3 regions of the Paenibacillus sp. FSL H7-0703 genome follow, and region 1 is predicted to be linked to each of the others. Evidence: riboswitches for the same ligand, from Rfam matches in the RefSeq annotation. Region 1 holds a riboswitch; each other region holds the start of a gene.

Evidence for each region. Region 1 has a riboswitch for glycine ahead of MHB46_RS20710 (alanine/glycine:cation symporter family protein). Riboswitches for the same ligand answer to the same signal wherever they lie in the genome.
Region 2: linked by a shared signal. The riboswitch ahead of gcvT (glycine cleavage system aminomethyltransferase GcvT) and the one ahead of MHB46_RS20710 (alanine/glycine:cation symporter family protein) in region 1 are both predicted to bind glycine.
Region 3: linked by a shared signal. The riboswitch ahead of sdaAB (L-serine ammonia-lyase, iron-sulfur-dependent subunit beta) and the one ahead of MHB46_RS20710 (alanine/glycine:cation symporter family protein) in region 1 are both predicted to bind glycine.

What each region holds. Positions count from the first base shown of each region.
Region 1 covers NZ_JBBOPF010000001.1:4,626,188-4,636,905, forward strand. The annotation lists gene MHB46_RS20685 (thioredoxin family protein) at 119-634, opposite strand; gene MHB46_RS20690 (beta-glucoside-specific PTS transporter subunit IIABC) at 773-2,629, opposite strand; gene licT (BglG family transcription antiterminator LicT) at 2,861-3,703, opposite strand; gene MHB46_RS20700 (LacI family DNA-binding transcriptional regulator) at 3,937-4,908, opposite strand; gene MHB46_RS20705 (glycoside hydrolase family 1 protein) at 5,124-6,581, shown strand; glycine riboswitch at 6,750-6,826, shown strand; glycine riboswitch at 6,845-6,939, shown strand; gene MHB46_RS20710 (alanine/glycine:cation symporter family protein) at 7,099-8,517, shown strand; gene MHB46_RS20715 (iron-containing alcohol dehydrogenase) at 8,575-9,747, opposite strand; gene MHB46_RS20720 (carbohydrate ABC transporter permease) at 9,896-10,718, opposite strand, start outside.
Region 2 covers NZ_JBBOPF010000001.1:4,865,493-4,876,210, forward strand. The annotation lists gene ptsP (phosphoenolpyruvate--protein phosphotransferase) at 1-629, shown strand, start outside; gene gcvPB (aminomethyl-transferring glycine dehydrogenase subunit GcvPB) at 750-2,246, opposite strand; gene gcvPA (aminomethyl-transferring glycine dehydrogenase subunit GcvPA) at 2,243-3,598, opposite strand; gene gcvT (glycine cleavage system aminomethyltransferase GcvT) at 3,725-4,825, opposite strand; glycine riboswitch at 5,002-5,100, opposite strand; gene gcvH (glycine cleavage system protein GcvH) at 5,496-5,894, shown strand; gene MHB46_RS21950 (PTS mannitol transporter subunit IICB) at 6,272-7,750, shown strand; gene MHB46_RS21955 (BglG family transcription antiterminator) at 7,832-9,910, shown strand; gene MHB46_RS21960 (PTS sugar transporter subunit IIA) at 9,907-10,341, shown strand; gene MHB46_RS21965 (mannitol-1-phosphate 5-dehydrogenase) at 10,338-10,718, shown strand, end outside.
Region 3 covers NZ_JBBOPF010000001.1:2,794,508-2,805,225, forward strand. The annotation lists gene MHB46_RS12215 (LysR substrate-binding domain-containing protein) at 1-41, opposite strand, end outside; partial or broken gene MHB46_RS12220 (LysR family transcriptional regulator) at 48-224, opposite strand; gene opp4A (oligopeptide ABC transporter substrate-binding protein) at 288-2,108, opposite strand; gene MHB46_RS12230 (ABC transporter permease) at 2,151-3,059, opposite strand; gene opp4B (oligopeptide ABC transporter permease) at 3,088-4,056, opposite strand; gene MHB46_RS12240 (ABC transporter ATP-binding protein) at 4,070-4,996, opposite strand; gene MHB46_RS12245 (ABC transporter ATP-binding protein) at 4,974-6,005, opposite strand; gene MHB46_RS12250 (DUF6359 domain-containing protein) at 6,331-7,926, opposite strand; glycine riboswitch at 8,142-8,257, shown strand; gene sdaAB (L-serine ammonia-lyase, iron-sulfur-dependent subunit beta) at 8,469-9,158, shown strand; gene sdaAA (L-serine ammonia-lyase, iron-sulfur-dependent, subunit alpha) at 9,148-10,047, shown strand; gene MHB46_RS12265 (Ig-like domain-containing protein) at 10,121-10,718, opposite strand, start outside.

The DNA of each region.
Region 1 (10,718 bases):
TATTAGAGCTTAGATGACCTGTACATTCCTAAAAAAGGTATTCATGCATTATAGACATGAATACCTTTTTTGCATAAACAGTTCTTTGTGTTTGTAATAAAAGGAATAGAAAAGAGACTTATAAAATAATTTTCTTGGAAGTCAGCCACTCTTTTACGGCGTCCGTACTGAGGTCTCTTTTAGGTGTCCATTCTATTTTATCAACCAGTTTGCCGTTTCTGAATTCTGCAATGGTGGGGGTGTATTTAACGTTGTAATCCTCTTTGAATTTATTCCATTGGGACTTGTCCTTATGGATTTTGTGAACGTTCAAAAAAGTAATTTTAGAGCCTAGATTATACTGCTCAATCATCTTGTTAAAGTTAGGCTCAAACCGATTGCAGTCGCCACAACTCGGTCTGCCGACATAGACAAATACACTTTGATCCTGTTGAATCAAACGCTTAAAACCATCAACTGTAACCGCATTCAAGTGGTCATATATTTCCGGGTAATTGCTTTTGCTCGCTTGGATTTCTTTGTCTTTTTGTTGAACAACCTGCTCCAGGTCTTGAAATTTAGCTACAGCTGAAATAGCGATACCAATGATAAGTAATACAATGACACTTAACCCGGCGATATATCCTTTTTTCACAGAAATCCTCCTTTTTTTACAATCTTACACTTACAGTAAATGATATTTCCATTTTTAGCTGTAACACTTGTCTCATTATGTATAAAAAAAGAAGCTTTCCATTGTTGGGAAAGCTTCTTTAGTCTGATAGTTAAAACGTTAGACCACAACAGTCAACAAGTAATCCTCACGCTTCACTTCAGTTTCCATTGTGTTCAACACATCCAGGTATTGAGCGGAATTTGTTACGATAATTGGTGTAGCTGTAGTATAGCCTGCCGCCTTAATTTGCTCGATATCAAATTCAAGCAACAATTGTCCTTGCTTAACCATATCGCCTTCCTTGACGCGCTTGTCAAAGAATTGTCCTTTCAGCTTCACTGTATTCACACCCACGTGAATCAGAATTTCTGCTCCGTCATTGGAAGTAATACCGATTGCATGTCCGGTCGGGAATACTGTCGTAATCGTTCCATTGACAGGAGATGTCAGCACACCCTCTGTAGGATCAATGAGGATTCCTTTCCCCATAGCACCTGAAGCAAAAGCAACATCAGAAGATTGTTCCAAAGGCAATACTTTACCTTGCAGTGGGCTTACGAGAATTTCCTTCTCGATTGCCACTTCTTTCTTTACGGGTGCAGCTTCTGTTTTTGCAGTTTCTTCTTTTGGATCTTCAAAGCCCAAAATCATAACCAACACAACTGCGAGTACAAAGGCAACGAGCAAACCGATGACTACCCACAAGAATCCAGGTCCGAAATAAGTCGGCAACGCCAGTAGACCCGGTAATGCAAAGGATTGTGCGTGCGCTCCGCCAGAAGCGATAATCGCCCCGCCGATTGCCCCGGAAATACAAGCATAAATGAACGGTTTTTTCAATTTTAAAGTTATGCCATAAATTGTTGGTTCTGTAATCCCGAAAATAGCCGCCAGTGTAGAGGAACCTGCCAAAGCCTTCATCTGAGTGTTCCGGGATTTCAGGAATACCCCCAATGTTGCACCAGCCTGAGAAAGTACGGCTGCTGTAAGCATCGGAAGCATCGTGTCATAGCCCAATGTTGCAATATTCGACAGCATGACCGGAACGAAGCCCCAGTGTACGCCGAAAATAACAAATACTTGCCAAAATGCCCCGGCAACAGCCCCAGCGATCAATGGACTTAAGTTGTATACCCATGTAAAACCGTTTGCCAAGCCCTGACTGATCAGGTTACCTACTGGACCAAAGGCCAGAAATGTTAACGGAATAACGACCAAGAGCGAAAGCATCGGCACGATAATGTTTTTAACCGATTGATGGATAAAGGAATTGAACCAGCGCTCCACATAGGACTGAACCCAGACCGCAAGAATAATTGGAATGACACTGGAACTGTAATTAATCAGAATGATCGGAATACCTAGAAACGCCAATCTTTCTGGATTGCTTACCGCCGCTATAACTGCTGGATAGACCAGAGCTCCGGCGATTGCCACCGATACAAAGGTGTTTGTCTTAAATTTACGGGACGATGTAATAGCCAAAAACACAGGTAGAAAATAGAAAACACTGTCGGAAGCTGCACTTAGGATCAGGTACGTACCGCTTTTATCATTAATCCATTGAAAAGATAAAATTAACGCCAGTAGTCCTTTAAGCAAACCCGCCCCGGCAAGAGCACCGAGAATGGGAGAAAAAATGCTGGAAATGATATCGACCGCTTTGCCAAGAAAATTCGTTTTTTCGGAAGAATCTTCCTTTTTCGCATTTGGATTATCTGCATCCTGTAAATTTGTTTCTGCCATCATATGCTCAAACACTTGACCTACATTGTTGCCGATGACCACTTGAAACTGGCCGCTGTTTTCCACTACTGTAATGACACCAGGGGTTGCTTCCAGTGCGGCTTTGTCTGCTTTTGTACGATCATTTAATTTAAATCTCAAGCGTGTAGCGCAATGGAATACCGAATTGACATTCTCTTCGCCACCAACGAGGGTCACTATTTTTTTAGATAGTTCTTTATCACTCATATTCAGAACTCCTTATGGGTTATTCTTGCTACTGATAGGGTTTACTGTTTACATCTGTTGCTAAGATGCGCCGGCGTGCATCTTTTTAAACTCGTAAACAAGAAAAACCTAAACTCGTGGTGAAAACTACGCACTCTCCTATAGAGGAACGTCGATTTCACCATCAGTTTAGGTTTTGCCTGCCTTACCAGTCACAATCCATGAACGATGAGGGGTATGAAGTTGTTAGTCTTATATGTTATTACGCTCAGTTACCCGATGAATATGGATAGTTAGATATACGTATTCATCCTTGCTTAAATATTGATCGTATGTTTTTTCCAGATACTCATTGATCTTTTGGGCACAAGCAAAAGCTTCGGTATACGTCTGCTTCACCTGGTTGTACAAAAATTCTTCGCCACTGTGAATGACTTCTTTGCGAATCACTCGCATCGCAAAATATTGCAAATGTGTCAAAAATCTCGAATAGCTAAAAGAAGACTCATCCAGCACAATCCCGTAATGGTACGTAATAATGTTCAAGATATGTTGGACGATCTCAGTCATTTTCAGCGTAGATTTCATTTCGTTACCGTCGATTCGTGCATTCACCATATGCAATGCAATAAATCCCGCTTCATCTTCGCCCAATTTTACTCCGAGCGTATTTTCAATTTTTTGGAGAGCATCCAGTCCAACTGCAAATTCTTTTTTGTAAAAGCGTTTAATTTCATACAGCATCGCGTTTTGGAGTGCCAGTCCTTTTTCTTGCCGTTGTATGGCAAAATGAATATGGTCGGTCAACGTTAAATAAATATTATCGCTTAACTCCGTATCCAACACTTCCGTTGCATGCTTTACGATTTCATTCACGACCTCCAGATGAGATACAGGAATATCGTTCAGCAACTCGGTTAGTTTGGCCGTGAACTCGTTTTCATTTAACATGAAAATCTTATCTATTTTATCATCATCGACTTGATCACCAGCCACCTTTTTGAAGGAAATACCTCTTCCCATCACGATGACCTCTTTGCCTTTATCGTTTTTAGTCAATAGGACGTTGTTATTGAGCACCTTCTCAATAATCATTGAAGTTCCCCCTCCCATCCTTTACCAATAAAAAATGCCTAAGCACAATTCAATACTATTGTTAGCAATAGCACTCAATTGAACTCAGGCATTGCCCGCATCACCGGTCACAATCCTTCGATATAGTGCTATTGTAGCACAAAAAAAAGCGATTTCAACATATTTTATTCTGTTTCGACAAAAAATATTTCATATCAAGGCCCTTTTGCCTAATTTGCAAGTAAATCGTTACCTTATGTAGTCGTACGTTCAATGAGGCTGTACTCTAGCGAATGAAGCTTCATTTGGCGTCCAATCAGCTGAGGGGAAAGCATGAAAAAGGCATTTTGTGCTTGAGCCATGATAGGATTTTGAATCGTTGTAATCCCCAGCGTATGCGCCAGCTCCGTGTTATCGAATCCAACAATTGCCAGATCTTCCGGTACGTTCAGTTTTTGTCTGCGTGCTTCGCAGAGAATGCCCACTGCTACATAATCATTAGCACATAAAATAGCCTCTGGGAATTCGTCCCGATGCTGTAACAAATCCCGTACGACCTGTTCGCCATCACGGATATTATAAATAGAAGAGTGATTCCAGTGTTGCAACACTGGCAGATTGTGCTCACTCATGATCTGTTCGTAGGCTCGTTGTCTACTATGGGTATTGATGCTGCTCGGACGGCCAAAAGCATTGGCTATACGAGTATAGCCTTTTTGTATCAAATGTTTGAGCGCTAACATATATCCTTCATACTGATCCATAGCGACGGAGCGAATATCGGTATGCTCCATTCGTTGCCACGACACGATCGGGCCATATTTGCAATAGGTGCTCAAAAAATCAGTGTCATTCACGCAGGAAATGATGACCAGCGCATCGACTCTTTTTCTTTTTAAGTCCTCAAAAGCTTGAAGCTCTTTCTTTTTGTCTTCTCCCGAAGTATAAATAATGGTTTGAAATTCATATTGGCCCGCTACTTCCACAAAGCTGTCCAGAAAAGCGAGAACAATTTCATTAATAGTTGAAGTAATGATACCGATCTGAAGCGTCTGACCCTTGGATAGAGAAATGGCATTTCGATTAGGAACATAATCTAATTCCTGCATGATTTTCAAAATTTTAGCTCTTGTTTCGTGACTAACATGGGGGGACTGATTTAATACTCTGGATACCGTAGCTTTGGAAAAGCCCGCCAGTTTTGCAATTTGATCAAGATTCGACATGGTGCTTCTCCTCACATAAGAAAAAAATAAATTCTTGACATGAAACGCGTTACAACGATTAGGATGCTTATGAAGGCATTACGTTTATTTTAAAGTATCTGTCAATGCATTTCAAAGGAGAACGGTTATCGTTAGGTATTGATTCATATTTGCAGCACTTGATGGGATGACTTGACCAAAGTAAAAATCTTAAATACGGAAAGAGGTTTTATACTATGACGAAGACGCTAAAAGGGTTTCCGAAAAACTTCTTGTGGGGCGGGGCAACCGCAGCCAACCAATTGGAAGGCGCTTTTGACGTAGATGGAAAAGGATTGTCCAGCGCAGACATGGTTGCCTATGTACCCAAAGCAGAGCGCAAGAACGATCACGCTATAGAGATTTCGTCCGAACGACTCGAAGACATTTTGGCAGGCAAAGTCAATGCACGTTTTCCAAAGCGTGAAGGTGTAGACTTTTACCACCATTACAAAGAAGATATTGCATTGTTCGCTGAAATGGGCTTTAAAGTATTTCGTATGTCCATCCACTGGTCGCGGATTTTCCCGAATGGCTATGATGCCGAGCCGAATGAAGCAGGATTGCAATTCTACGACAATGTATTTGATGAGCTGCGCAAGTATAATATTGAGCCCTTGGTAACATTGTCGCATTATGAAACACCGCTAGGTCTGACTCAGAAGTATAATGGCTGGCTGGGACGTGAAGTCATACAGCATTACGTAAATTATGCCGAAACGGTGTTTACACGCTATAAGGATAAAGTAAAATACTGGCTGACCTTTAATGAAATCAATGTAATGACCATGAGCCCGTTCACCGGTGGCGGTGTGGTTATTGACCGTGTAGAAAACAAACAACAAGCGATATATCAAGCATTGCATCATCAATTTGTAGCTAGTGCACTGGCGACCAAACGGGGACATGAGATCATCCCGGGCGCTCAGATCGGCTGTATGCTGGCACGTATGGAAAGCTATCCACATACGTGTAACCCAGAGGATATACTGAAAGCCCAGCATGAAAATCAGATGAACCTGTTCTTTACGGATGTGCATGCCCGTGGGGAATATTCCAACTACATGAATCGTTATTTTGAAGAAAATAATGTTGTAATACACACAGAACCAGGCGATGCCGAAATATTGAAAAATAATACGGTTGATTTTATCTCATTCAGCTACTATATGACCTTGACCGTATCTGCAGGTCCAGAAGGTGAGAAAGCAGCAGGAAACCTGATTGGTGGCGTGAAAAATCCGTATCTGCAGTCCTCCGACTGGGGCTGGCAGATCGATCCGATCGGCCTGCGTGTTACGCTGAATACGTTTTATGACCGCTATAAAAAGCCGCTGTTCATCGTGGAAAATGGTTTGGGTGCGTATGATAAGGTGGAAGAAGACGGCTCTGTGCATGACACGTATCGCATTGATTACTTGCGTCAGCATATTGCCCAAATGAAGGAAGCGATTGCCGACGGTGTTGATCTGATTGGTTACACCAGCTGGGGCCCTATCGACCTTGTGAGCATGTCTACTTCCGAAATGTCCAAGCGCTACGGATTTATTTACGTCGATCTGGATGATGACGGTAACGGAACGCTCAAACGCTCCAAAAAGGACTCTTTTAACTGGTATAAAAATGTGATAGCAACCAATGGTGAAGAATTGTAATTTCATATCATCTCGGGCGGGTATAGCAGAGGACATCCTAAGGATGCAATCTGCTGTACCCGCTTTTTTGATAGACACAATAATAATATTTCAGAGGGCTTCACAAACTTTTCACTTGTAATAAGCTGAAAGTTTTCTGTATAATGAATAAAAATTTCATATGTCTGGTTGATGTTTGCGGGAGATGGAACGAAGGTTCCGACCGAAGGGGCAAAACTCTCAGGTGCTTAGGCTGATTACAGCAACAAGCGGGGACCGTAAACGGACAGAACTCTGGAGAGACCCTTAATTGGGCGCCGAAGGTGCACCGCAGAGAACATCTGCTTAAACTCTCAGGCAAAAGGACAGAGACGCGAATAACCTGTGACAGGGAATGCCCTAGGCTTTTTTATGAGCTATTAGAGGTAGAAACCTGCACAAGATGGTTGTATTTTTTCGTGCCTTTAACCTCTCCAGGAGTCGAATCAGCGGATTTGACTCTTTTTTGTTTTCTAATATGCTGGAGGAGCGGGTTGAAATGAATTTGGTACATGTGTTAGAAGCGATTAGTAGCTGGATATGGGGGGCGCCTCTCATCATTCTTGTCATGGGAACGGGGTTATGGCTGACCATACGTTTGAAGATGCTGCAGGTATTCCGCCTGCCCCTAGCGATCAAGCTGATCGGTAAAGCCCCGAATGAAGGCAGCGGGGATGTAAGTAGTTTTGCGGCTTTGAGTACAGCGTTGGCGGCTACAGTTGGCACAGGAAGTATTGTCGGCGTAGCAACAGCCATTAAGCTGGGCGGGCCGGGTGCCTTGTTCTGGATGGTCGTTGCCGCCTTTTTTGGGATGGCGACAAAATATGCGGAAGGTGTACTTGCGGTAAAATACCGGGTGAAAGATCGGAATGGACAATTTTCCGGCGGCCCGATGTATTATATTGAGAAAGGTCTTGGACGCCGTTTTAAACCGCTGGCGATGCTGTTTGCTTTTTCGGGCATGCTGGTAGCGTTGTTCGGGATTGGAACGTTTCCGCAGGTCAAAGCGATTGTATCTTCGACCGAGAACAGCTTTGGCGTTCCGCCTATTGTAACGGCACTGATTATTGCGATCCTTACAGGACTGGTTACCATTGGAGGACTCAAAAGCATTGCCAAGGTATCGACGAAGGTCGTTCCTTTTAAAACAGGCTTGTACGTACTGATCTGTCTCATCGTACTGATTCGGTTTGCTGACCAACTTCCTGCCGCAATCGCGCTGGTGCTTCATTCGGCATTTTCAACTACATCTGCAACGGGCGGATTTGCCGGAGCTACGATTATGCTGGCGATGCGAAGTGGGGTAGCCAGAGGTATTTTTGCCAATGAGGCCGGATTGGGGAGCGCACCGATTGCAGCCGCAGCTGCTAAAACCAAATGGCCTGCGGAGCAAGGGCTAATTTCCATGACAGGCGTGTTTATTGATACGATGGTTATTTGTGTGATGACCGGATTGACGCTGCTGGTTAGCGGTGTGTGGAGCGGGCCTACCGATGCGGGCCTGATGACTCAGCAAGCATTTTCCAGCGCATTCCCGCTGGGGGCAGAACTGCTCACAATTATTCTGATTATGTTCGCGTTCACCACCATGCTCGGCTGGAACTATTACGGGGAACGCTGTGTTGAATACTTGCTTGGGGTCAAGTGGATTAAGCCATACCGTTATCTGTTCATTCTACTCGTTGCCGGGGGCGCGTTCATTAAACTGGATGCGATTTGGCTGCTGGCAGATATCTTTAACGCAATGATGGCTTTCCCGAACCTGATTGCACTGCTCGGCTTATCAGGAATTGTAGTTGCAGAAACCCGAACCTATATGGATTCTCTGAATTCTAGTAAGAAAAAGGGCATTCTTGCAGGTGCCAGTGTAGGGGCAGCTATTCAAGTAGAAGAAAAGGGACACACGGTTAATTCATAAATTCCAAAAGGGAGTGCCCTCAGCCATCACAGGCTTGAGGACACTCCCTTTTGAATGTTATAACGATGCACGCAAAATAGCTAAAATATCTTCTTGATTTAGCTTTTTATAATTACCAAAGCCTCCGTATTCCATTTCACGGGCTGCAATGTTTGCGATTTTTTCCAATTGCTCATCATTAATATTGTAATCGGCCAGGGTGGAAGGGGCACCGAGACTTGTCCAGAATGCACTAAGACGGTCAATACCTTCCAAGGCGATTTCTCTATCTGTTTTACCTACGGTGTCTAAGTCAAACATGCTGAGCATCAGCCGCTTCATGCGTGCAGCATCCTGATCCACTGTATGTCTCATCCAGTTGGGAAACAGAATTGCCAGACCGCCAGCATGAGGAATATCATATACAGCGGATAATGCATGTTCAATCGTATGCGAAGCCCAATCCCCGAAGTAGCCCATTTGCAGTGTTCCGTTAAGAGCAATCGTTCCGGCATATAAAATCGTTTCACGATGCTCGTAGTTGTGCAAATCCTCCAGCAGTTTAGGTGCAGTTTCGATCACGGTTTGCAGCACGGAAAAGCACATACGATCTTGCAACGGTGTATTTTTAACATTGTGAAAATACTGTTCAAACACATGGCTCATCATATCCACCATGCCATATACCGTCTGATCACGTGGCACAGAGAAGGTGTTTTTGGGGTCCAGAATCGAAAATTTCGGATGCGTCACCGCGCTGCCCCATACGTATTTTTCGTTCGTTTCCCAGTTGGTGATGACAGAATCCGGATTCATTTCTGAACCGGTGGCGGCGAGTGTGAGGATGGTGCCGAATGGTAGAGCCTCGGTCGGCATGTGCTTTTTGTTGATAATATCCCACACATCGCCGTCATATTTAGCCCCTGCTGCGATGGCTTTGGTGCAATCAATAACGCTTCCGCCGCCTACTGCAAGTAAGAAGTCGATGTTTTCATTTCGGCAAATGTCGATGCCCTTCTTAACGGTGGACAAGCGCGGATTCGGCTCTACGCCGGACAATTCATGAATGTTAAGATGTAGCGGCTCTAACGCGTTTAATACCTGGTCATACAGACCATTTCGCTTGACACTTCCGCCTCCGTATATCAGTAAAATATTTTTGCCGTAATTCAGCAGCTCCTGCTGCAGTTCTTCAATTTGATTGTCTCCAAATATTAATTTGGTGGGGTTATAATATGTGAATTTGTTCATCTGGAAAGTTCCCCTCAGTTCATAGTTCATGTTCAAATCGTAAATCGCTTAACCTGATTGCCTGTTGGATACCTAACTTCATCATGTAAGCTATTTGAAATGACGATTAACCATTATACATGAAATGAATAAGGGAATTCAAGTAAATCTAATCTTTGACCGCTCCAGCGGCAAGATCGGAAATAAACTGGCGACTAATGAAAAGAAACAAAATAATAAGTGGCAGTACAGCCAGCAGGGTGCCCGCAATGACCATCGCATAATCCGTATTGTAAATCCCGTTCAATTGTGACAGTGCAATCTGGAGCGTGAATTTACGCTCATCCGTTAAGACGATTAGCGGCCATAAATAATCATTCCAGGCTCCTATAAAGGTAAAGGCGCCGAGAAAAGCGAACGCAGGACGTAGAATAGGCAGTGCTACATTCAAGTACAGTCGAAAAAAGCTGCATCCGTCCATCCGGCCCGCATCCAGCAGCTCCTTTGGGATGGATTCTTCCGCATATTGACGAATCCAGAAAATGCCGAAGGCATTTACCATCCCCGGGATGATAAGCGCTTTGAACGTACCTACCCATCCAAAGGAGGCCATCATGACAAAGGAGGGGACAAGCGAAAGTTGTGAAGGGACCATCATCGTAGCTAGCAGAACGATAAATAGCACTTTTTTGCCCGGAAAATCAAACTTGGCGAATGCAAAACCTGCCAGTGAATCGAAAAACAGAACTAATAGGGTAACCGAACCGGCTACAAAAAGGGTATTAAAAAAGGCTCCGGCAAAATTAATCTGTTGTAATACTCTCGTTATGTTATCCAAGAAGTGGCTGCCAAACCACAATTGCGGTGGAAAACGATAGATGTCTGAGGTTGTACGGGTTGCCATGACGATCAGCCAGTAAAATGGAAACATCGACAGGATGATTCCCACCAACAATCCGGCATATAAAACAAAGGATTTTGCGCGTGTCTGC
Region 2 (10,718 bases), 240 kb from region 1:
TGTGTCTGGATCGCCAGGATATTTTCCGCACTCAATTGCGTGCTTTGTTGCGTGCGAGTGTGCATGGTAACCTGCGCATCATGTTCCCGATGATTGCTACGCTGAACGAATTCCGTGAAGCTAAAGCTGTTTTGATGGAAGAAAAGGAAAAGTTGGTAGCCGAGGGTGTATCCGTATCTGAAGAAATTCAGTTGGGCATCATGGTAGAAATTCCTTCTACAGCGGTATTGGCTGACCAATTCGCAAAAGAAGTGGATTTCTTCAGTATCGGTACAAACGATCTGATTCAATACACAATGGCAGCGGATCGCATGAACGAGCGGGTTTCTTACCTGTATCAACCATACAATCCATCCATTCTGCGTCTGGTGAAAATGGTTATTGACGCCGCTCACCGTGAAGGACGTTGGGTTGGTATGTGTGGTGAAATGGCAGGAGATACAACAGCAATTCCATTGCTGCTGGGTCTTGGACTTGATGAGTTCAGTATGAGCGCAACTTCCATTCTGCCAGCACGTAGCCAAATCTCCAAGTTGTCCCGTGCGGACATGGAAAAACTGGCTACAAAAGCTCTGGACATGCAAACAGCAGAACAGGTTGTTGAATTGGTTCAAAGCATCGAAGGCTAAGGAAGGGTATTACATTTCAAAGGTTATATCTTTTTCCAACAAAAAAATTGCTGTGTACATACAGCAGCCGGTATCTATTTAGATACCGGCTTTTTTGCATCCTTTAAGTAGAATTTGTTTTTAACTGCATGAGCAATTCAGTACAGGTTTGCGGGCTGCGGTAGTTTCGTCCAATCGTGTGACTGGAGTAGTATATGGTGCATTGAGCACCAGCTCAGGGTTCTCTTCCGCTTCCCGCGCAATATGAATCATAGTGTCGACAAAAGCATCAAGTGTTTCCTTACTTTCCGTCTCCGTGGGCTCGATCATGATGCACTCCTCTACATTCAGCGGGAAGTAAATTGTGGGCGGATGGTAGCCAAAATCAAGCAGCCGTTTGGCTACATCAAGCGTGCGCACTCCAAATTTTTTCAAGCCTCGCCCCGACATTACGAATTCGTGTTTGCAATGTCCAGGGTAGGGCAGGTCAAAATGTGGAGCGAGCCGATGCATCATGTAATTGGCATTGAGCACAGCGCATTCCGATACACGCTTTAAGCCATCAGGACCGTAGCTACGGATATAGGTGTAGGCACGAACGAGAATACCGAAGTTGCCGTAAAAGGCCTTAACCCGTCCAATAGAATCTCCCTGTTCCCGGTCCCAGTGGTACACCCCCTGCGGATCCCGTACGACAAGCGGCTTGGGCAAATAAGGGATGAGCCGTTGCTTTACGCCGACAGGCCCAGCGCCGGGGCCGCCGCCGCCGTGCGGGGTACTCATCGTTTTGTGTAAATTGAGATGCACTACATCGAAGCCCATATCGCCGGGGCGGGTAATTCCCATGATGGCGTTGGAGTTCGCCCCGTCATAGTAGAGCAGACCACCCGCGTCATGCACGATGGCAGCAATGTCAGTGATTTGCTTCTCGAACAGCCCAAGCGTGTTCGGGTTGGTCAGCATGAGCGCAGCGGTGTCGTTGCCTACGGCTTGACGTAACGCATCCAGATCCACCAGCCCCTCAGGGGTGGAGGGAAGGGTGACTGTTTCGAAGCCTGCGACGGTTGCGCTGGCGGGGTTCGTTCCGTGCGAGGAATCCGGCACGAGCACCTTGGTACGTCGCTCACCACGTGCTTCGTGGTATGAGCGAATCATCATCAGCCCGGTCCATTCGCCATGGGCGCCCGCGGCGGGCTGAAGCGTGACGGCATCCATGCCAGTTAATGCAGCCAAATCATTTTGGAGCGTATGCAGCAACTCCATGGCACCCTGGATGCTCTCCTCGGGCTGATATGGATGGATTTTGGCGAAGCCTGTATATCGGGCGACATCCTCATTTACTTTCGGATTGTATTTCATCGTACAGGAGCCGAGCGGATAAAATCCGTTATCCACGCCGAAATTGCGCCGGGACAAGGCGGTATAATGCCGAATAACGTCTACTTCGTATACCTCGGGTAATGCCGCAGGTTCGCTGCGCAGCGCATAATCTGGCAAAAGCTCTGCCACCGGGCGACGGGGAACGTCGCACTCGGGAAGGGAATAGGCGATGCGACCCGGACGGCTCAATTCAAAAATGAGCGCTTGATCGTGTTCCTTCAACAGCCCTTGTTTTTGATCCTGTCCGGTGTGTGTCATAGCAATCCCCCCAAGGTGTGTACAAATTGGTCAATCTCTTCTTTGGTTCTTTGCTCCGTCACGGCAATCAACATGTGACCAGCAAGTTCCTCATAGTCCCGGCCCAAATCGTAGCCAGCGATAAATCCAGCAGCTAGCAGTTCGGCCTGGAGTTTGCTCATATCCGTACCCTCAGGCAGTCTAAGGGCAAACTCGTTAAAGGTTGGTGCGTTAAATGAGGCAGTTACGCCCTTCAAGCTCAGCAATTGCTCTAAAGCATAACGGCTTTTATGCAAATTTAGCTCGGCTACTTCCTTGATCCCCTGTCTACCCATGACAGACAAGTATACAGATGCAGATAAAGCTAGCAACGCTTGGTTGGAGCAAATGTTAGACGTGGCCTTTTCGCGGCGGATATGCTGTTCCCGCGCTTGCAAGGTCAGCACGAAGCCGCGTTTACCGTTGCGGTCTGTGGTCTGACCCACAATACGGCCGGGGATACGGCGCATATGTGCCTGAGAAACGGCAAAGTATCCACAGGTCGGACCGCCGAGAGAAGAGGAGATGCCAAGTGGCTGCGCGTCTCCTACCACAATATCCGCGCCCTGTTTGCCAGGTGTCTCCAGCAAGCCAAGTGCCAGTGGGTTGGCACTGACGACCAAAAGACCTTTGTGCGCATGGATGAGATCAGCCATCGGCTTCAGGTTTTCCACGGCTCCGAAAAAGTTGGGGCTTTGGACCAAAACAGCCGCGGTCTGTTCCGATACGACCGCCGCTAACGCATCAGCATCCGTTACGCCGTCCGAACAGCCGATCTCCACGATGTCCAAATCCAATCCGCGTGCATAGGCTGACAATACCTGACGTGCCTCCGGATGGACGGACCTTGATACGATAAGCTGTTTACGGCGGGTAGCCGCAGCGGACAGTGTGCCCGCTTCCGCCAGTGCAGTCGCTCCGTCGTACATGCTGGCATTAGCTACAGCCATGCCCGTCAATTCGCAAATATACGACTGAAATTCGAAAATGGCTTGTAGCTCGCCTTGGCTTACTTCCGGCTGATAGGGGGTGTAGGCTGTATAGAATTCCGAGCGTGAAGTGATGTGCTGGATGACAGACGGAATATGATGATCATAAATTCCTGCGCCAAGAAAGCTGGCATGTGTGTCTGTATTGGCGTTGTGTCCGGCCAGCTCGGCCAAATGTCGGGTCAAGGCTCTCTCGTCGAGCCGAGAAGAAAGAGGAAGTTCCCCTTGATATCGAATGGCCTCTGGAATGTCACTGAATAAATCATCGATGGATGAAACGCCGACCACACGCAGCATTTCGGTTTGATCCTGTTCAGTCATAGGGAGATAACGATGCTGCTTCATAGGTTCTTGGCTCCTTTCGAAAAGCAAAATTTAAATCGTAAATTAGCTAATAAAAAAGTGTGAGATGGAAAACCCAGAAGTTCATATCTGACATGTTTGCTTTATTGAAATGAAGAGAGTTTAAGATCAGCGCGGGCGTTTATAAAAGGGGGCTGCCACCACCTCGGCACGCAGGCGTTTGCCACGAATCTCAACCTCCAGCGGTGTGGAGAGGGCGCTAAAACGACTGTCTATCAAGGCGAGGCCGAGATTACGCTTCAAGGTGGGCGACTGAGTTCCCGTTGTGACCTCACCGATGTGTTGACCTTCTGCGAATACCGGATAATGGGCGCGTGGGATACCGCGATCCATCATTTCCAGCCCGATCAATTTGCGAGGAATCCCTTGATCTTTCTGACGTTGCAGTGCTTCTCTACCGATAAAATCTCCCTTATTCAGCTTGACGAAGAACCCTAGACCGGCTTCGAGCGGTGAAATCGTGGCAGATAACTCCTGTCCGTACAGCGGCAACCGTGCCTCAAAGCGTAGGGTATCCCGAGCACCAAGTCCAGCGGGAATCAGCCCATACGACTCACCGGAACGAAGCAAACCCTCCCATACGGCTGGTGCTTCCGCGGCAGGTACGTAAAATTCAAAACCGTCTTCACCCGTATATCCGGTTCGTGAGACGAGTGCTTTTGCTCCGAACAATGGCACATTCTCATGGAAGCGGAAAGATGCCAGATTCGTAATGTCCGTATCTGCCACGGCTGCGGCAATACGTGCTGCTTCCGGTCCTTGCAACGCCAGCAATGCTATCGCATCAGACACATTCTCCATGTGAACGGATGCAGGCATATGGCGAATTAGCCAATCCCAATCCTTATCGATGTTAGAGGCGTTCACAACGAGCATGTAGCGCTCCGGCCCTTTGCAGTAAACAAGCAGGTCGTCTACTACCCCTCCATCGGGGTAACACAGGAGTGAATATTGTGCCTGACCTGGTTCCAACTGGCTAACATCATTCGTGGTCACCCTTTGCAGAAAAGCTTCGGCCTCTTTGCCTTCAACCAAAAATTCGCCCATATGCGATACATCGAATAAACCCGCACGTTGCCGGACGGCCTCATGCTCCTTTTGAATGCCGCTAAACTGAACGGGGAGCTCCCAGCCGCCAAAGTCAATACAACGAACCCCAGACTGCGTCCCGTAGGACGAATATAGCGGTGTTTTTCGCAAATTAGTCATTTTTCCACTCCTATCGGGTGTGATCGGCTAAACAAAAAAGACAGGCCGAAAAAAACGTATAGACGGCAGTCTACACTCTTTTTTCAGCTCTGTCCTTGATACCAGAAAGTTACCCCGGTATGTACCGGGTTTCCCCTTGGGTGATCCGCTCCAATAGCGAATGCTCTCCAGAGATGCGTCCGGCAGAGGTCCTTTTGCCTGAGAGATTCACCTGCAATGCAGGCTTACTCCTTCGGCGCTACCTTCGGGATCAACAGTATATTACCTGGCTTTGCAGATAACAACTTGATCCGATTCGCGTGCAACTTATGTCTCATAAGCGGCAACAGCTATGCGAATCTTTTTGGCAGTCTCTCCCTCCGCGTTCATCCGCGTTTGCAGTTGTCGGGGTGTTTCCCAAAGCATTTGCTATAACCCATTAATACGCAAATTCATTCGAAATGTCAATAAAAATGTCATCAAAAACAATAGAAAAAACATTTAATATATAAATAAGGATATGTAAGCGTTTGTTATAAGTTATCATATTTTTATATAGTACGCCATATGAGGTCATATGAAGTATTTTTGTTAGTATTATTGACATGAGTGTTCCTGTTGTCATAATCTTAACCTGTCTAATACAGGTGAGCAAAAGCGATTTTATTCATATGGAAGCGAGGGGAACAGGATGGGTGAAGTAAAGCAGCAACTTTGGTATACAGACGAACATGAGTGGGTTCAGCGCACAGAGAATGGAACGGTGCGGATTGGTATTACAGACTTTGCACAGCATCAACTGGGTGATATTGTTTTTGTAGAATTACCGGAGGCGGGAGTAACGATTGAGCAGGGAGCGGAGATCGGTACGATTGAATCGGTGAAGACGGTATCCGACCTTTTTGCTCCGGTGACGGGAACCGTATTAAAAGTGAATGAAGCGCTGGAAGGTACGCCTGAGCTAGTGAATGAATCTCCCTATGAAAAAGGTTGGATGATCGAAGTAGAGATGGGTAAAGATGTGGAGGAAGCATTGGGCAAGCTACTGTCTGCGGATCAATACGAGCAGTTGATTTCCGATGAGCAGTAATGGAGCAATGTAGTATGGAATAAGAGTGTTATTTGTCTGCTCGATTTTTGTATACAACAGTCGCTATGATTTGACATAGCGGCTATTTTTTGTCTTTTTTCAGACGTAATTACGTGTTTTATTCTGATGTAGAGGGTTGTCCCTATAGTAAGAATCATATATAAACCAGCACGGTTTTTCGACTAATTTCTATAGCTACAGGTCATATTAAGAAGAATTATGCAGGTCTAATACCTTCTCGGATAATTTAAATTTAAATGTTGTCATCAACGTTCATGACGAAAGTACGTTTTCATTTCGTTGATGAAGATAGCGCTGTCATTTAGTATGAATTTTAAGAAAAGGTAGTGATGCTTACCTACAAGGAGGATTTGAATATGAGTACATTGGACGCAAAGCCAAGTTCAAAAGGAGGCACTCGTGTCGCCGTACAGCGTTTTGGCCGTTTTCTCAGCGGTATGGTTATGCCCAATATGGGAGCCTTTATCGCGTGGGGATTGATTACGGCACTCTTTATTCCGACCGGGTGGTTCCCGAACGAAGGTTTTGCACAACTGGTTGATCCGATGAAAAATTATTTGCTGCCGCTGCTGATTGGTTACACGGGAGGCACGATGATTCACGGACAACGTGGAGGTGTGATTGGTGCCATTATGACGATGGGTGTCATAGTGGGAGCCGATATCCCGATGTTCCTGGGCGCGATGGTCGCTGGTCCGCTGGCTGCGTGGATATTGAAGAAGTTCGACAAGGCCATTGAAGGCAAAGTCAGATCAGGCTTTGAAATGCTGGTCAATAATTTTTCGGCCGGGATTATCGGTGCCATTCTAGCACTGCTTGCCCATGTGGCGATCGGCCCGGTTGTACAAATGATCAGTCAAGTATTGTCGGCAGGGGTACAGTTCCTCGTGAACGCAGGGCTACTGCCGCTTGTCAACCTCATTATTGAGCCCGGAAAAGTATTATTTTTAAACAACGCGCTGAATCACGGAGTATTAAGTCCGATTGCGTTGGAGGAAGCTGCAAGAACAGGGAAATCCGTACTGTTCATGCTGGAATCCAACCCTGGGCCTGGGCTCGGTATTTTGCTGGCCTACTGCCTGTTCGGTAAAGGCTCTGCGAAGTCGTCGGCTCCTGGCGCAGTCATCATTCATTTTTTCGGCGGGATTCATGAAATTTATTTCCCTTATATTTTGATGAAGCCGATTTTGATTCTTGCTGCTATAGCTGGGGGCGTTGTGGGAACCTTCTGTTTCATGTTGACAGGTGCCGGACTGGTTGCTGCTCCTTCACCGGGCAGCATCATCGCCTATTTTCTAATGACGCCAAAAGGCGGATATTTGCCAATGTTAAGCGGGGTGATCGCTGCTGCGGTCGTATCTTTTGCTGTTGCCGCAGTGTTACTCAAGACTGGTAAGCAACAAGAAGAGGGGCTGGAGGAAGCTGCATCCCGCCTGAAAGATATGAAAAATCAAAGCAAGAGTGCAAGTGCTAACGCCACTGTAATGGAAGATAACCACGAATCTGATCGTGCTGCAGAAATTGCTGCAGATCGAACGCTCAAGAATAAATCCGAAGTGAACAAAATCGTCTTTTCCTGTGATGCAGGTATGGGTTCAAGCGCTATGGGTGCTTCAATTTTACGCAAAAAAATGAAGCAGGCGGGTGTGGGCGTAACAGTTACGAATACGGCAATCAGTGAAATTCCACAGGATGCGGATATTGTCATTACGCAAAAAACGTTGACAGACCGGGCTAAAACAGTAGCTCCGAAAGCTGAGCACATTTCCATTGACAATTTTCTGAAGAGTCCTGAATACGAAGCGCTGGTTGAACGTCTGAAATCCGATTCTTAATCCCCATCGAAGTCAGGCGGACTGTATGCAATGTACGTCTCCTGCTGGAGGGATGAGCTTGGGAAGGAACGGTATGCGCTTATGAATATTACGAAACGACAACGTGACATCGTGGAATATCTTCTGGAGCAGTCCAAAGAGGTTACAGCCGGGGAAATTGCCACGAAGATCAATGTCAGCACAAGGACGGTTCATCGGGAACTGGGCGCAGTCGAGCATTGGCTGGCAGCTCATGAGGTGAAACTGGAGAAAAAGTCAGGGATCGGTATCTGTATAGATGCTGATCCAGCTCAGCTTGTATGCCTGCGGAAACAATTGCTGCATACGAAGTCAGACGAATATTCGGCTGAGGAGAGAAAGATCGTGGTACTCTGCATGCTGCTGGATACACGGGAGCCGATCAAGCTGTTGGCGCTGGCTTCAGATCTGAAAGTCACGGTAACTACGGTCAGTCATGATCTAGACGAATTGCAAGACTGGATTGAGGAACGTGGACTCATGCTTGTGCGCAGACGGGGGTACGGGGTCGAGATTACAGGGCGGGAGACAGACAAAAGACGGGCGATTTCCGAGCTGGCTCTCGAATATTTGGATGAATCCGATCTGTTTTCAGCCCGGGAAGAACTTCGTCCTGTAACCCGTGTTGCCGACAAGCTGCTGGAGATGATTGGCAGAGATAACCTGCTAATCGTGGAAAAGGCCCTCTGGCAGCCTCATGAAAAATGGTTAGAAAACATGGTGGAAAGCAAATACATGGAGCTGCTGATTCAAATTTGCGTTTCGCTGGTACGTCTGCGACTCGGGTATGTTATAGATCCTCTTCTCTCGTATTTAAAAACAGATTCGGATGAAAATATCATGCTTCGCACAGCTATGGTGGAACGCATATGCACGGAGTTGTCAGAGGCGCTGGATATTGAATTTCCAGAGCCGGAACGATCTTATCTCAGGCTGCTATTTCGTGATGCCGAAGATCACTCTACCCGACTACTGCCGTTGGATGATCTCGTACTGTTGGAGTCGGTTCATGAGTTGATTCGTCGTGTGGAGGAAGAGACAGGCACGCCATTGAAAGAGGACCGTGTTCTGCGTGAAGGACTGATTGCCCATATGGCTCCGGTATTCAAACGTTTGAAGGAAGGCAGGTCGATTCGTAACCCTCTCCTTCAGCAAATCCGCAAGGATTACAGCAGCTTATTTGACTCAGTGAAAAAGGCTGCGGCGAGCATGACAGAAATGAAAGTGCCTGATGAAGAGATCGGATTTCTCGTCATGCATTTCGGCGCTTCGTTGGAGCGGCTGCGACAATTACGGCGGGAGGTGCGGGCCATTGTAGTCTGCACGAGCGGCATTGGATCATCCAGACTTCTGGCAACAAGGCTCGCCAAAGAGCTCCCACAGATCAAAATTGTGGATAGGGCTTCATGGTACGAGGCGGCGCGGATTCCCAAGGAGGATTATGATCTGATCATTTCGACAGTAGAGCTACCGCTTGAACCAGATCGGTATCTTAAGATCAGCCCGCTGCTGACGCAGGAGGAGAGTGATCGTCTGCGTCATTTCATCCAGCATATTACACTCCATCATCTCAATGATCATCAGCAGGAACAGGCCGTTCAGCCTGGTCAGGATATGGAGTGGCTTACCGGTCTGCGGAAAAGTCTCGAGGAAATTGTACACATTGTACAGCAATTTCAAGTGTATCCGCTGGAAAATCAGGGGATGGATATGGCGGCGACCGTAGAGGCGATATGCATGTTGGAGACGGGGCGGGGGAATGTTACAGAGCCTTCTGCGGTTGCTGTACAACTCATGGAAAGAGAGCGCCAAGGTAGTCAGGTGATCTCTGATACCTCCATTGCCTTAGTTCATACGCGCAGCCACTATATTCGCAAGCCTTCGCTTACCTTGTATAAGCTGGCAGAGCCACTGTTGGCGGATACAGGTGAACAGGTAGAATGCGTGCTGCTCATGTTGGGACCTCGTGAGCTGCCGAGAGAGAGCTTGGAGGTATTAAGCGAGATTAGTGCATTACTTTTGCAGGAAGACATGGTTACGCTACTGGAACACGGTAGCAGGGATCATATTGTCAATTATATATCGAGTGAGCTGGCTGAATTTTTCCACAGTAAATTAGGGACAGGGAGGAACCTACCGTGAGTATTATGACGATAGACAAAGTAAAAATGAACGCAATCGCCAAAGACAAATATGAGGCGATTCGTATGGCTGGACAAATCCTGCTGGATGCAGGACATATTTCAAGTGATTACATTGACAAGATGCTGGAACGCGAGGAGATCGTGTCCACCTACATCGGGAACGGGCTGGCTATTCCACATGGCACCAAGGAATCCAAGATGCTTATTCAATCCACAGGCATCTCCATCGTTCAGTTCCCGCAAGGCGTAGATTTTGGGGAAGAGAAAGCATATATGGTGATCGGCATTGCAGCACAAGGCGGCGATCATATGGAGATTTTGACGAGTATCGCTGTGGTGTGTGCGGAGGAAGAAAATATGGATAAACTTCGCAACGCAGTGACCCCACAGGAAATTATAGATCTGTTCGAAAGTGAGATGGAGCTATGAGAGCCGTCCACTTTGGAGCAGGAAATATCGGTCGCGGCTTTATCGGATTAATTCTGTCGCGTGCAGGCTATGAGGTTGTTTTTTCAGATGTCAACGACACCCTTGTATCCGAGTTACGCCGTCGTAAACAATACACCGTAGAATTAGCCAATGATACAAAGGATACGGAGCTGGTCACGAATGTAACGGCAATTGACGGCAAGGATGCAGCGGCTGTAGCCGATGCGGTAGACCACGCTGATCTGGTAACGACCGCAGTAGGTGTCAGCATCCTCAAGCACATTGCAGCAGGTATTGCGGAGGGAATCAAGCGGCGGGTAGAGCGAGGAGCAAGGCCGCTGCATGTGATTGCCTGTGAAAATGCAATCGGAGGCAGC
Region 3 (10,718 bases), 1.8 Mb from region 1:
GTCATTTTAATTTTCTTGCCTGCACGGTCAAAAAGCGTCATGCCCAATTCCTCTTCCAACGCCTTAATTTGCAAGCTAAGCGTGGGTTGGGAGATTCCGATCTTTTCCGAAGCTTTCGTAAAATGTAGTTCCTCGCATACGGCAATGAAGTATTGAAGCTGACGTATTTCCGTCTTCCTTCTCTCCCTTCGAGAATCCCCAGAATGATTGCATGAAAAGGTCAAAAGAAGCGCAAAATCGGATCCATCCGGTTCGCGCTTCTTCTTCAGGTTATTGCGCTTTTTAGATTATTGGGCTACTTCGGCTTTTTCCGCAGTCAACGTAATATTCGCAAACGTGTCTGCATCATACTCCTTGCCACGAGTAATATCGTAATTGGCTACCCGATTATTCACTGCCTCTAACGAGTAACGGAATAACGTAGGTACGATGGGTGCCTCCTCGCTCATATACGCCTGCCACTGATTGTATATATCTTTACGATAATTGTCGTCAAAGGCTTTCACAGACACCCCTTCCTGCAACAGCTTATCATTCTCTTCACTGGTAAAGCGCGAGTAGTTAAAGCTGGCTCCGCGTCCATACAGCCCACTAGGGTTTACATCTGTACCTGTACTCCATGCGCCGCCAAAAATATCAATGCCGGGGTCATCCTTTTGCACACGGTCATAGAAAGAATTGAACTCAAGCAGACGACCGTCCACCAGCTCGACATGAAGTCCGACATCCTTCCAATTTTGCAAATAAAACTTCGCCAGCGATTCGGCTGTCGCATCCCCGCTCATTGCTGCATAATGGAGTACCAGTTCCTTGCCCTTAGGGTCCTCACGGTATCCATCTCCATTGGTATCCACATATCCTGCCTCGTCCAGCAGCTTTTTCGCCTTGTCTGGATCATACGCAATGCCCTTCGCATTCACATCATGATATCCCTTAAAGGCAGGCGGGATCAGGGATGTCGCAGGAGTCCGAAGCCCATGATAGAGCTGCTTGCCGACCTGCTCATTATTCAGCGCATAGCCAAGGGCCTGACGCAATGACTTGTTCGCCAGCTTGGCGTTCGGGTCCATGATATTTAGACTCTTGGCCTGATCGAATTTGCCCATCTTAAAGCCTACATAGCTATAAGATAATTCCTCCTGACCGAGAAACTGTACATTTTTCGGATTGCTGGCCTCATTGTAACGGGTGGTTGGATAGCTGGCCCAGTCGACTTCTCCACTTTTCAGCGCCTCGGTAATGACATTCGGGTTCACCACCTTCAGATGAAGGCCATCTAACTTGGGCGCACCGCGGAAATAATCTTCATTTTTGACGAATTCCACAGATTCACCTGTGACCATAGATTTAATTTTGAATGGCCCATAGCCAATCGGATTTTTACGAACAGGATCAGATCCGGCCATATCTTTCACGGGAATATTCTGAAATACCTTTTTCTCCAGTGGTGTAGACCACAGTCCCGATTTCACCGAAGGATTAGGTTCCTTGAAATGAATGGTAACCTCTTTCTCATTCAGCACCTTGATGCCAGAAATGGTTTTGGCCTTACCCGCGTGATAATCCTCCATGCCCACAATGTTGGTCATAAAGCTATCATAACGCGGACCTTCGTAGTCTTTATGACCAATCACTTCATAGGAAAAAGCATAGTCCTCTGCCGTTACGGGATTACCATCCGTCCAGTTCAGCTTGGGATCAATTTTGACAGTCACAGCCTTATTGTCTGGGGAAAAGGAAATCGTCGCCGCCCCTTTATCGTCAATATTTAGATTGGAGTCAATCGAAAACATAGAAGGGTAGAAAAACTGGAAGACTTCAAAATCAGGATTGCCATCATAAAATACAGGATTCAGAATACCTTCAAAAGGGGTATCAGACACGAGTGCATAATTGATGATGCCACCCTTAATCGGCGCCTTATCGTTCTTGATCGCCTTCGCCAGCGCTGTCGCATTCACCTGCTTGCTGTCGGACCCTGAGCCGCCTGTACCGTCAGACGATTTCCCTCCATTTGAAGCGGAAGGCGAACCGCTGCATGCGGCCAGTGAAAGCACCAAAATTGCAGATAGAACAGGCAGAATCCCTTTTTTCCAGCGTTTAACCATTGTAAATTCCTCCTTGTTATTGTCCTTATCCTTGAACTTCGGTTAACCCAATCGTTGTCTGGCATCCGTGGCGCGTTTGAGCGCCTGACCAATAAAGTTAATCGCCAGCATTAACACCAAAATAAGCAGTGATGCAGGCAACCACATCCACCAGCTATTCTGCAAAACATCCGGGTCATTGGCATAACTCACCAGTGTACCCAAGCTTGGAGTAGATTCCGGTAAGCCAAAGCCGAGATAAGAAAGCCCGGTCTCAATCCCGATATTTCCCGCGAGGCTGAGGGTCAGGTTGACGATCACGACCGAGCTAAGATTGGGCAGCACGCCAAACCAGATGATTTTCCAATTGGGTGTGCCAAGGGTTTTGGAAGCCTGCACATAATCCAGTTCGCGCTCCGACAACACCTTGGCTCGAATCAGACGTGCTTTCCCAATCCATAAAAAGGCAGTCATAATGAAAATAAAGGACCCTATGCCGCTTTTGGGTACAATGCTGACAAATACGATGACCAGCATCAAAAACGGAAGCACCAGAATAAAATCAATGATTCGCATGATGATGTTATCGACCAGTCCCCCATAAAAACCAGCCAGCAAACCTAACGTTAAGCCAATAGCCGCGGATAACAATGTAATCGTAAAGCCGATGGTGAAGGAATTGCGGGCTCCAATGACCAGCTGACCGAAAATATCCCTGCCCGCTCGATCTGTCCCCAGCCAATGCACTGAGCCTGGAGCTTCACGGATCGCGCCCAAATCGACCGTCGTGACTACATCCTGATTTACAAACAGGACAGAGGCATATATAAAGATCAAGAACAGAATTACAAAGCCAATGGAAACCAAGGACATTTTGTCACGCACCAGCTCACGACGTAGTACAGACCAACTGGATGGTGATTTACGAATGATTTCCGGCGTGAAGACCTCCTCCGCCTGTATAGACACCATAATCCCTCCCTTTCTCTAGACTTGTTCGCTATTCAATTCGAATGCGGGGATCGACTTTGCTTAGGATGACATCAGATAAAAGAGTTCCTAATAGCGCCAAGAAGCCAGAGATCATGACCAGCGCGTTCACGACTGAAAAATCCCGTTGAGTGATGGACTGGAGAAATAATTGGCCCAACCCCGGATAACCGAAAATAGATTCAAGAAAAATATTGCCTGCAATTACTCCCGTCAGGTCATAGCCCAAAAAGGCAGCAATCGGCAATAGAGAGTTTTTGAAAATATGGCGGGAATAAATTTTACCTTCGGGTACCCCTTTGGAACGCGCTGTTTTCACAAAATCCTTCAGTCTTGTGTCAATGACCTCATTGCGCAAATACTGAATCGTAGCCGTTGTACTGAGCAATGCGCCTGTAACCGCAGGTAAAATGAGATGATACGACTTGTTCACGTAATATGACCATGTCCCCGGCTCCACGCCTACATCCACACTGCCGCTGGTTGGAAACCAGCCGAGCCTGAATCCGAATACGTACAGCAGCAACAACGCGAGTATAAATAGAGGTGTCGCAAAGCTGAGATAGGTATAGCCCACTACGGTTTTGTCCAGCAGACTATGCTGATAACGACCGCTAAGTACGCCGAGCGGAATGGCGATCAGATACGTTAGAACCAGAATTACTACGCCCAGAAAGAACGTGTTCCCCAGACGGCTGCCAATCAGATCGGTAACGCTAATTTTATGTACATAAGATTTGCCCAGATCCCCGTGAGCAAGCTGGACGAGCCAGTTCCCATACTGCACCCACACCGGGTCATTCAGTCCCAGTCTTTGTCGCTGTTCTTCCAGTGCGGCCGGATTCAGATTGGGTGTCGAGGTAATAAGTCCTGTCAGGGCATCCCCCGGCATAGCCTTAGCTAGGAAAAATATAAGCACGCTCAGTGCAAAAAGTTGAGGGATCATAACCAGCAGCCGACGCAGTGTAAATTTCCACATATTCCGTACCCCCTTATGGTAGCGCGACTTGATGGGATGGACTTACTGATTTTAGTGCAAACGGCTTTCCACTCACGTCTAGATGTTTGGGCAGCTCTGTTTTGTAGGAGGATAAAAGCATTCGCCTTTTTTGGGCATTTTCCAGTCGTTTTGTAGGATCGATATTGGGAATGGTTGCAATGAGGCGCTGGGTATACAGATGCTGTGGACGCTCATAAATGTCTTGCTCGCTCCCCTGCTCCACTAGACGTCCCCGGTACATAATACCGATTTGGTCACACATATGGCGGATAATACCTAGGTCATGACTAATGAACAAATACGTTAAATTAAACTCCCGCTGCACATCCTTCATAAAATTAAGCACCTGTGCCTGCACGGAAACGTCCAGCGCCGACACCGGCTCATCTGCAATGATCAGCTTGGGGTTTAATGTAAGCGCACGCGCGATCCCGATCCGTTGCCGCTGCCCCCCGGAAAATTCATGCGGATATTTGTAGGCTGCATCGGCATTCAAGCCGACCTTTTCCAGCAACGTCTGTACTTTCCTTCGTTCTTCCTCACTGCTCAGCCTTTCAAAATTTCGCAGCGGTTCAGCAATGACATCTAATACGCGCTTACGCGGGTTGAGCGAAGAGTATGGGTCCTGAAAAATCATCTGAATATCTCTACGCAGTGGATGGCGATTGTTACGGCTCAGAGCTGCAAGGTCCTTTCCTTTAAACAGAATCTGTCCGCTCGTCAGCTTATTTAGACCGATGATCGTCCTGCCTGTCGTCGTTTTTCCACAACCGGATTCTCCCACCAGCCCGTATGTCTGGCCTGCCTCAATGCTGATCGACACGCCATCCACTGCTTTCACCTGATCGATAACACGCTGGAAGAAACCACCGCGCACCGGATAGTGAACCCTCAGATCATTTAACTCCAGTAGTGCCATGAGCAGCCTCCCCCTTTGCCTCGTCTTCAAAATGAAAATGCTGATAACATGTACAACGGACCCAATGTCCAGGGGAAATTTCATTTAGTTGGGGATGGTCTTCATGCACTCTCTCCTGAATCCAAGGAATACGCGGAGCAAAGCGGCAGCTATTGCGGGGGATATCTTGTAATGAGGGAACAATACCGCCGATGACATGCAGTGATTCCCCCTTGGTATGCGATCCCGGCATAGAAGCAAGCAAAGAACGCGTATACGGATGCTGTGGATGCCTGAATAATTCAAAAACATCAGCGCTCTCCACGATTTCTCCGGCATACATGACCACCACGCGGTCGGCTACTTCTGCCACAACACCAAGATCGTGCGTAATCAGGATAATTCCGCTCTCAGTCTCCTGTTGAAGCTGTTTGAGCAAGTCGAGAATTTGCGATTGGATCGTTACATCGAGCGCAGTCGTCGGCTCATCTGCAATAATAAGAGAAGGTCGGCAAGCTATGGCAATCGCGATCATCACACGCTGCCGCATCCCTCCTGACAGTTCATGCGGATACTGATCATACACACGTACAGGATTCGGTATATCTACACTTTCCAGCAGCTCCAGCACACGTTCCCTTTTTTGCTTCATAGATAGTGACGTATGATAATCAAGATTTTCCTCAATCTGCTTGCCAATGCTCATCAACGGGTTGAGTGCTGTCAGCGGATCCTGAAAAATCATGCCAATGCCCGCTCCGCGGATTTTATTCATTTGCCCTGAAGAAAGACGGTTCAGGTCCGTGCCTTTAAAAAGGACCTCTCCCTCTACACGTGTGCGTTCCATGTCATGCAGTTGCGGGATAGAAAGCGCCAGTGCGCTTTTGCCACAGCCAGATTCTCCGACTACAGCCAGCACTTCATTGGGGTTGACCGTCAGATCCAGATGGTCGACTGCGGGGTGATATTGATCCTTGATGCGAAAAGAGACGGATAATCCTTTAATTTCCAACACGGGTTCGGTATTCAATGCGCGCTTCCTCCATTCTCCATGGTCTTGTCCCGCTTATTCTCACCATGTTTGATGTTTAAAACCTCTCATGAACATTACATACCGTTTTTGTCGGAATAATTTGAATACATCCTATCACCAGTATATGGATATATCAATTAAGATTATGCTATCAACATCATTTAAAAAATCAATGATCCAGCAGTAGCGCGGCCTTTCTGGCACAAAATGTAATGAAATAACCAACCACAGGTTAATTTTCATCACAAAAAAAGTCGCCTGATCCCTCTACAGGGATCAAACGACTAACTAGCACCAGCTCACATTGAGCTCCTCACGATAATTACGAAGCCGCTCCATAGGAGCCAGACTTGAACGTTCTAGGATCATACCATTTGTAGCCTGCTGCTGGAGCAGACCAAGGCTCAGCCTGCGGTTCCGTGGAAGCCGCAGGCTCCTCGAATGGCAGAAGCTTCGTTGGTTGATCCAGAGTCAAACCTGCCACATCAGACAATTTCGTGTAGTCCTGCTTCCATGCAAGCCATTGGACCGTTTGCACCAGAAAGGTGGAATCATCCACTTCCTCGAAACCATCATATGTCTTCTTCGACTGTCCGTTTTCCTCACGCACATATTTCGGTGTAGCATCTTCTACAGGGGAAGAATCACCGATGAACGCTGCCTTGCCTTGACCTACCTTGGAGATAGCGGCATAAGGCCCTTCTGCACGGCCCCCGCCGTTATAAACTCCCTGGTCTACAGCATTCCCCCATTTTTTCGTGCCTGAAGGGATATAAGCAATGCCTTTAGCCTTGGTTGGATCAATAATAGCCAGCGTAGATCCTGCATGCATTGCAATCGAGCGCACACCCTTGGTAATACCGAAAGATTGATCTGCGGCTACAATGTCAGTAGCATTCACGTCACCAAGCGCATTATAACGGAAACGAACACCAAAGTTGGTCGCCAGCCAATCGGAGCTTGTTAATCCTTGCATCGCCGGTGATGCTGCTTCTTCTGCAGTCATGCCTTTGGCCGGATTAGTATAGGCTCCACGACGGTAGCCATTCATAACTTCGGAGGAATCCCAACGGTTTTTGTTACGGTCCGCATTATAATGATCGGAGATGAAGAAGACGCTCCCCCCGTTATTCACGTATTGCAGCAGAGCAGCCTGCTCGGATGCCTTAAAGGCAACATTCGCTTCACCAATAATGAACACATCATATTGGCGCAGTTTGTCATATGTTATGGCCTGCTCTCCATAAGTAAAAGGAATGGGACGATTCAATTGGTCTACCGTAAAGCCTACATTACGCAGTCCATTGGCAAAGTCGGAGAAGGCGCCTTCAATGACCCAATCTGCTGCTCCAGCGGTCTGTGCGTGCGTATTATCGAACAGCACCTTTTTGCCTTTTCCATCCGGCAATGTAGTACCGGGTTGACCCGGGTTGCCAGGTTTAGGTTCACCTGGTTCCCCCGGCTCGCTTCCGCTCACCAGTTCAACATCGCTTGGACTTTTCACTCCACCAAAATTATTGTAGGCGCCGAGTGTACCCGTCACACGAATTTTGCTGCCGATCAGCTCAGGATGGCCTGACAGCCCAAATTGCCCTCTGTACGCTGAAGTCAGCTGTACATCCAATAGATTAGACGTATTACGTTCATTTGCCTGATCGGCAATCAGTACGTTAAAATCATTCGCGAACGGAGAAGAAAAGTTAGCCGTTTTCGATCCGGTAGCATGTCCGACGATGTAGCCTTCCACCGTCACCGTACCTCCACTGCTTTGGCCCTGAAGTGCTTCGGCTACTGTCAATGCTCCCTCTGCCTTGACCTGACCGAATGGAACGAAGATCCCGATCAGCAGTGATACGATTGCTGCTAGATGCAGCATCCCTTTTAAGCGTGAACCTGTGAACCGCAAGCCTTTTACCATACGTCAATATCCCTCCTATGTTTTCCATAAATGTACTTGTCCTTTATCAGATTAGCCGCCAATCTTCTAATTCCTTCCTGATTTCATCCATAATTATGTAAATTTTAATCTTTTTTATTGGAAACGCACCTGTTTATGTAAAAATTGAACCCTGTGATTGACACCGAGCACGGCATACATTACCCTAAGGAAGACATGTAGAACGGTATACGCGAATGAAGATGACGGGAGAGTCTGTCCAGGGAGCCTACACTCTGGCGGCACCGAAGGAGCAAGACGCCAGCACCCGGCTGGCGGATAATCTCTCAGGTCCATGTATCGTCATCTGACGCAACTCTGGAGAGAGCGCAAGCCACCCAAGGGGTAAGGCGGTAAGAACACCGCACGAAACTCTCAGGTAACGAGGACAGAGATAAGGGAAACTTCCTTATCCTGTCCTTTTTTGTGCTCACATTGTGCGTCAGCATTAGGAACCGTCATAACCGCGCAAAGACGCGGAAATACCATATAGTATGGTATTAGAACATACAGGGGGTCACACCATGCGTTTCAAAGATGTATTTTCTATTATCGGCCCGGCCATGACCGGACCTTCCAGTTCACACACCGCAGGTGCGGTGCGACTCGCACGCGTTGCCCGGCACTGGCTCGGAGCGCAGCCTGACCGTGCCCGCATGACATTATACGGCTCCTTTGCCGATACGTATAAAGGACACGGTACAGATCTGGCGCTCATCGCAGGACTGCTTAATTACGATACGGACGATCACCGGATTCCCGATGCCGAGCAATGGGCCGAACAAGCCGGGATGGCCGTGGAATTCGCCGTCAGCGGACTCCCCGCGCCTCATCCGAACACTGTCCGTTTCGAGCTGTGGAAGGGCGAGGATCAGCGTACACTGTTGGGCTCCTCCATCGGCGGCGGCAGCATCCATGTCCAGCAACTGAACGAATTCCGGGTCAATCTGACCGGGGAGCTGCCTACGCTGGTGCTTCTCCACTCGGATAAGCCCGGTACATTGGGCGCGATAACTTCAGCTCTGGGCGCGGCCCACATTAACATTGCCTATATGCACGTAGATCGCAAGGGCCGGGATGGTGAAGCACTCACCGCCATTGAAACGGACAGTCCTGCTCCAGCTGAACTGATTGCGGAACTGCGTTCTTTACCTCATATGTATGAAATTAAGATGATTAATTTGAAAAAAGGAGCTGAATCCGATGCGGTTTAGCCATCTGCATGAGATCAGCGCTTTATGCGCTGAAGAATCCACCACGATTGGCCGCTTGATGATTCAAGAGCAGGTACAGGAAACGAATACAACGGAGGAAGAAATCTTTCGCCAAATGTCTGATTATTATGAAGTCATGAAGGAAGCCGTTCATCGCGGTCAGACACAAGACACCGTATCCCGCAGTGGATTGACGGGCGGTGACGGCAAGCGCCTAGCCGAGTATCTGCGGGCAGGGGAAACCTGCTCCGGTGATGCCTCCGCGCTCGCCATGGCTTATGCCCTCTCCGTGTCGGAGGTTAATGCATCCATGGGTCGCATTGTCGCCACGCCTACCGCAGGCTCATGTGGGGTTATCCCAGGTGTGTTCATCAGTGCGCAGGAGCGGTTCGGCTGGGATGATGAGCATATGGTGAACGGCCTGTTCGCCGCTGGGGCCATTGGCTACGTGATCGCCAACAACTCCTTCATTTCTGGCGCGGAAGGAGGCTGTCAGGCTGAGATTGGCTCAGCTATCGGGATGGCCGCTGGCGCTATGGTCGAGCTGCGCGGTGGTACGCCTGAACAGGCTGTTCACGCCGTGGGCCTCGCTCTTAAGAACACGCTCGGCCTGATTTGCGACCCCGTCGCCGGACTCGTGGAGATTCCGTGCATCGTGCGCAACGGGCTGGGAGCCGTGACTGCGCTTGCCGCAGCGGACATGGCTTTGGCGGGTGTGCGCAGCGCTATTCCGTCTGACGAAGTCATTGACGTCATGCTTGAAGTCGGCAGTGCGATGCCGTCGAAGCACCGCGAGACCGCCAAAGGCGGGTTGGCCCAGACGCCGACTGGCAAGCGTTTGACCGAATCACTTACACGCAACACACCGACCAAGAAAGATAAGTCATAATTTATAAGCGGTAGCCTCCTTAAAATAAAAAGAGCAAGCCTATCGTCCTTGGACGTATGCTTGCTCTCTTGTTTTACTGAACGCTTACCTGTACCTTCGTCATTTTACCTGCATATTTCACAGTAATTACAGCTTTGCCCTTGCCCTGTGCCTTAATGTTACCGTCTTTGACGGTCGCAACAATAATTCTGGACGAGGACCAGACAGCCGGTTTGGAGACATCCTTCTCCGACTCATCCTTATACGTGGCTGTAGCCGTAACCTTAGCCAGCTGTCCTGCCTTCAAATTCAATGCGACTTCGTCTGTTTGCAGGTATTTAAGCGTATCAACATCCACAGGTACGCTGATTACCTTCCCGCCAAATTTCGCCTGAATGTTAGTTTTACCGTAGCTGACTGCGGTAACCTGACCCTTTTTAACAGTGGCTACCTTATAATTAGACGTTTTCCATTCAGCTTGGGCCGTAACGTCCTTTTCTTTACCATCACTCGATTTAACCACAATCGCGATGGTTTTTTGATCTCCAGATTTGAGCGATAGCGCGATTGCATCCGCTTCAATCTTTTGCGCTACGTCCACTTCTACCGTAAACGTAATGTTTTGCTTGCCATATGAAGCAGTCACAGTTGCCTTACCGCTACCATTCGCTTTGATCAAACCTTCGCTAACC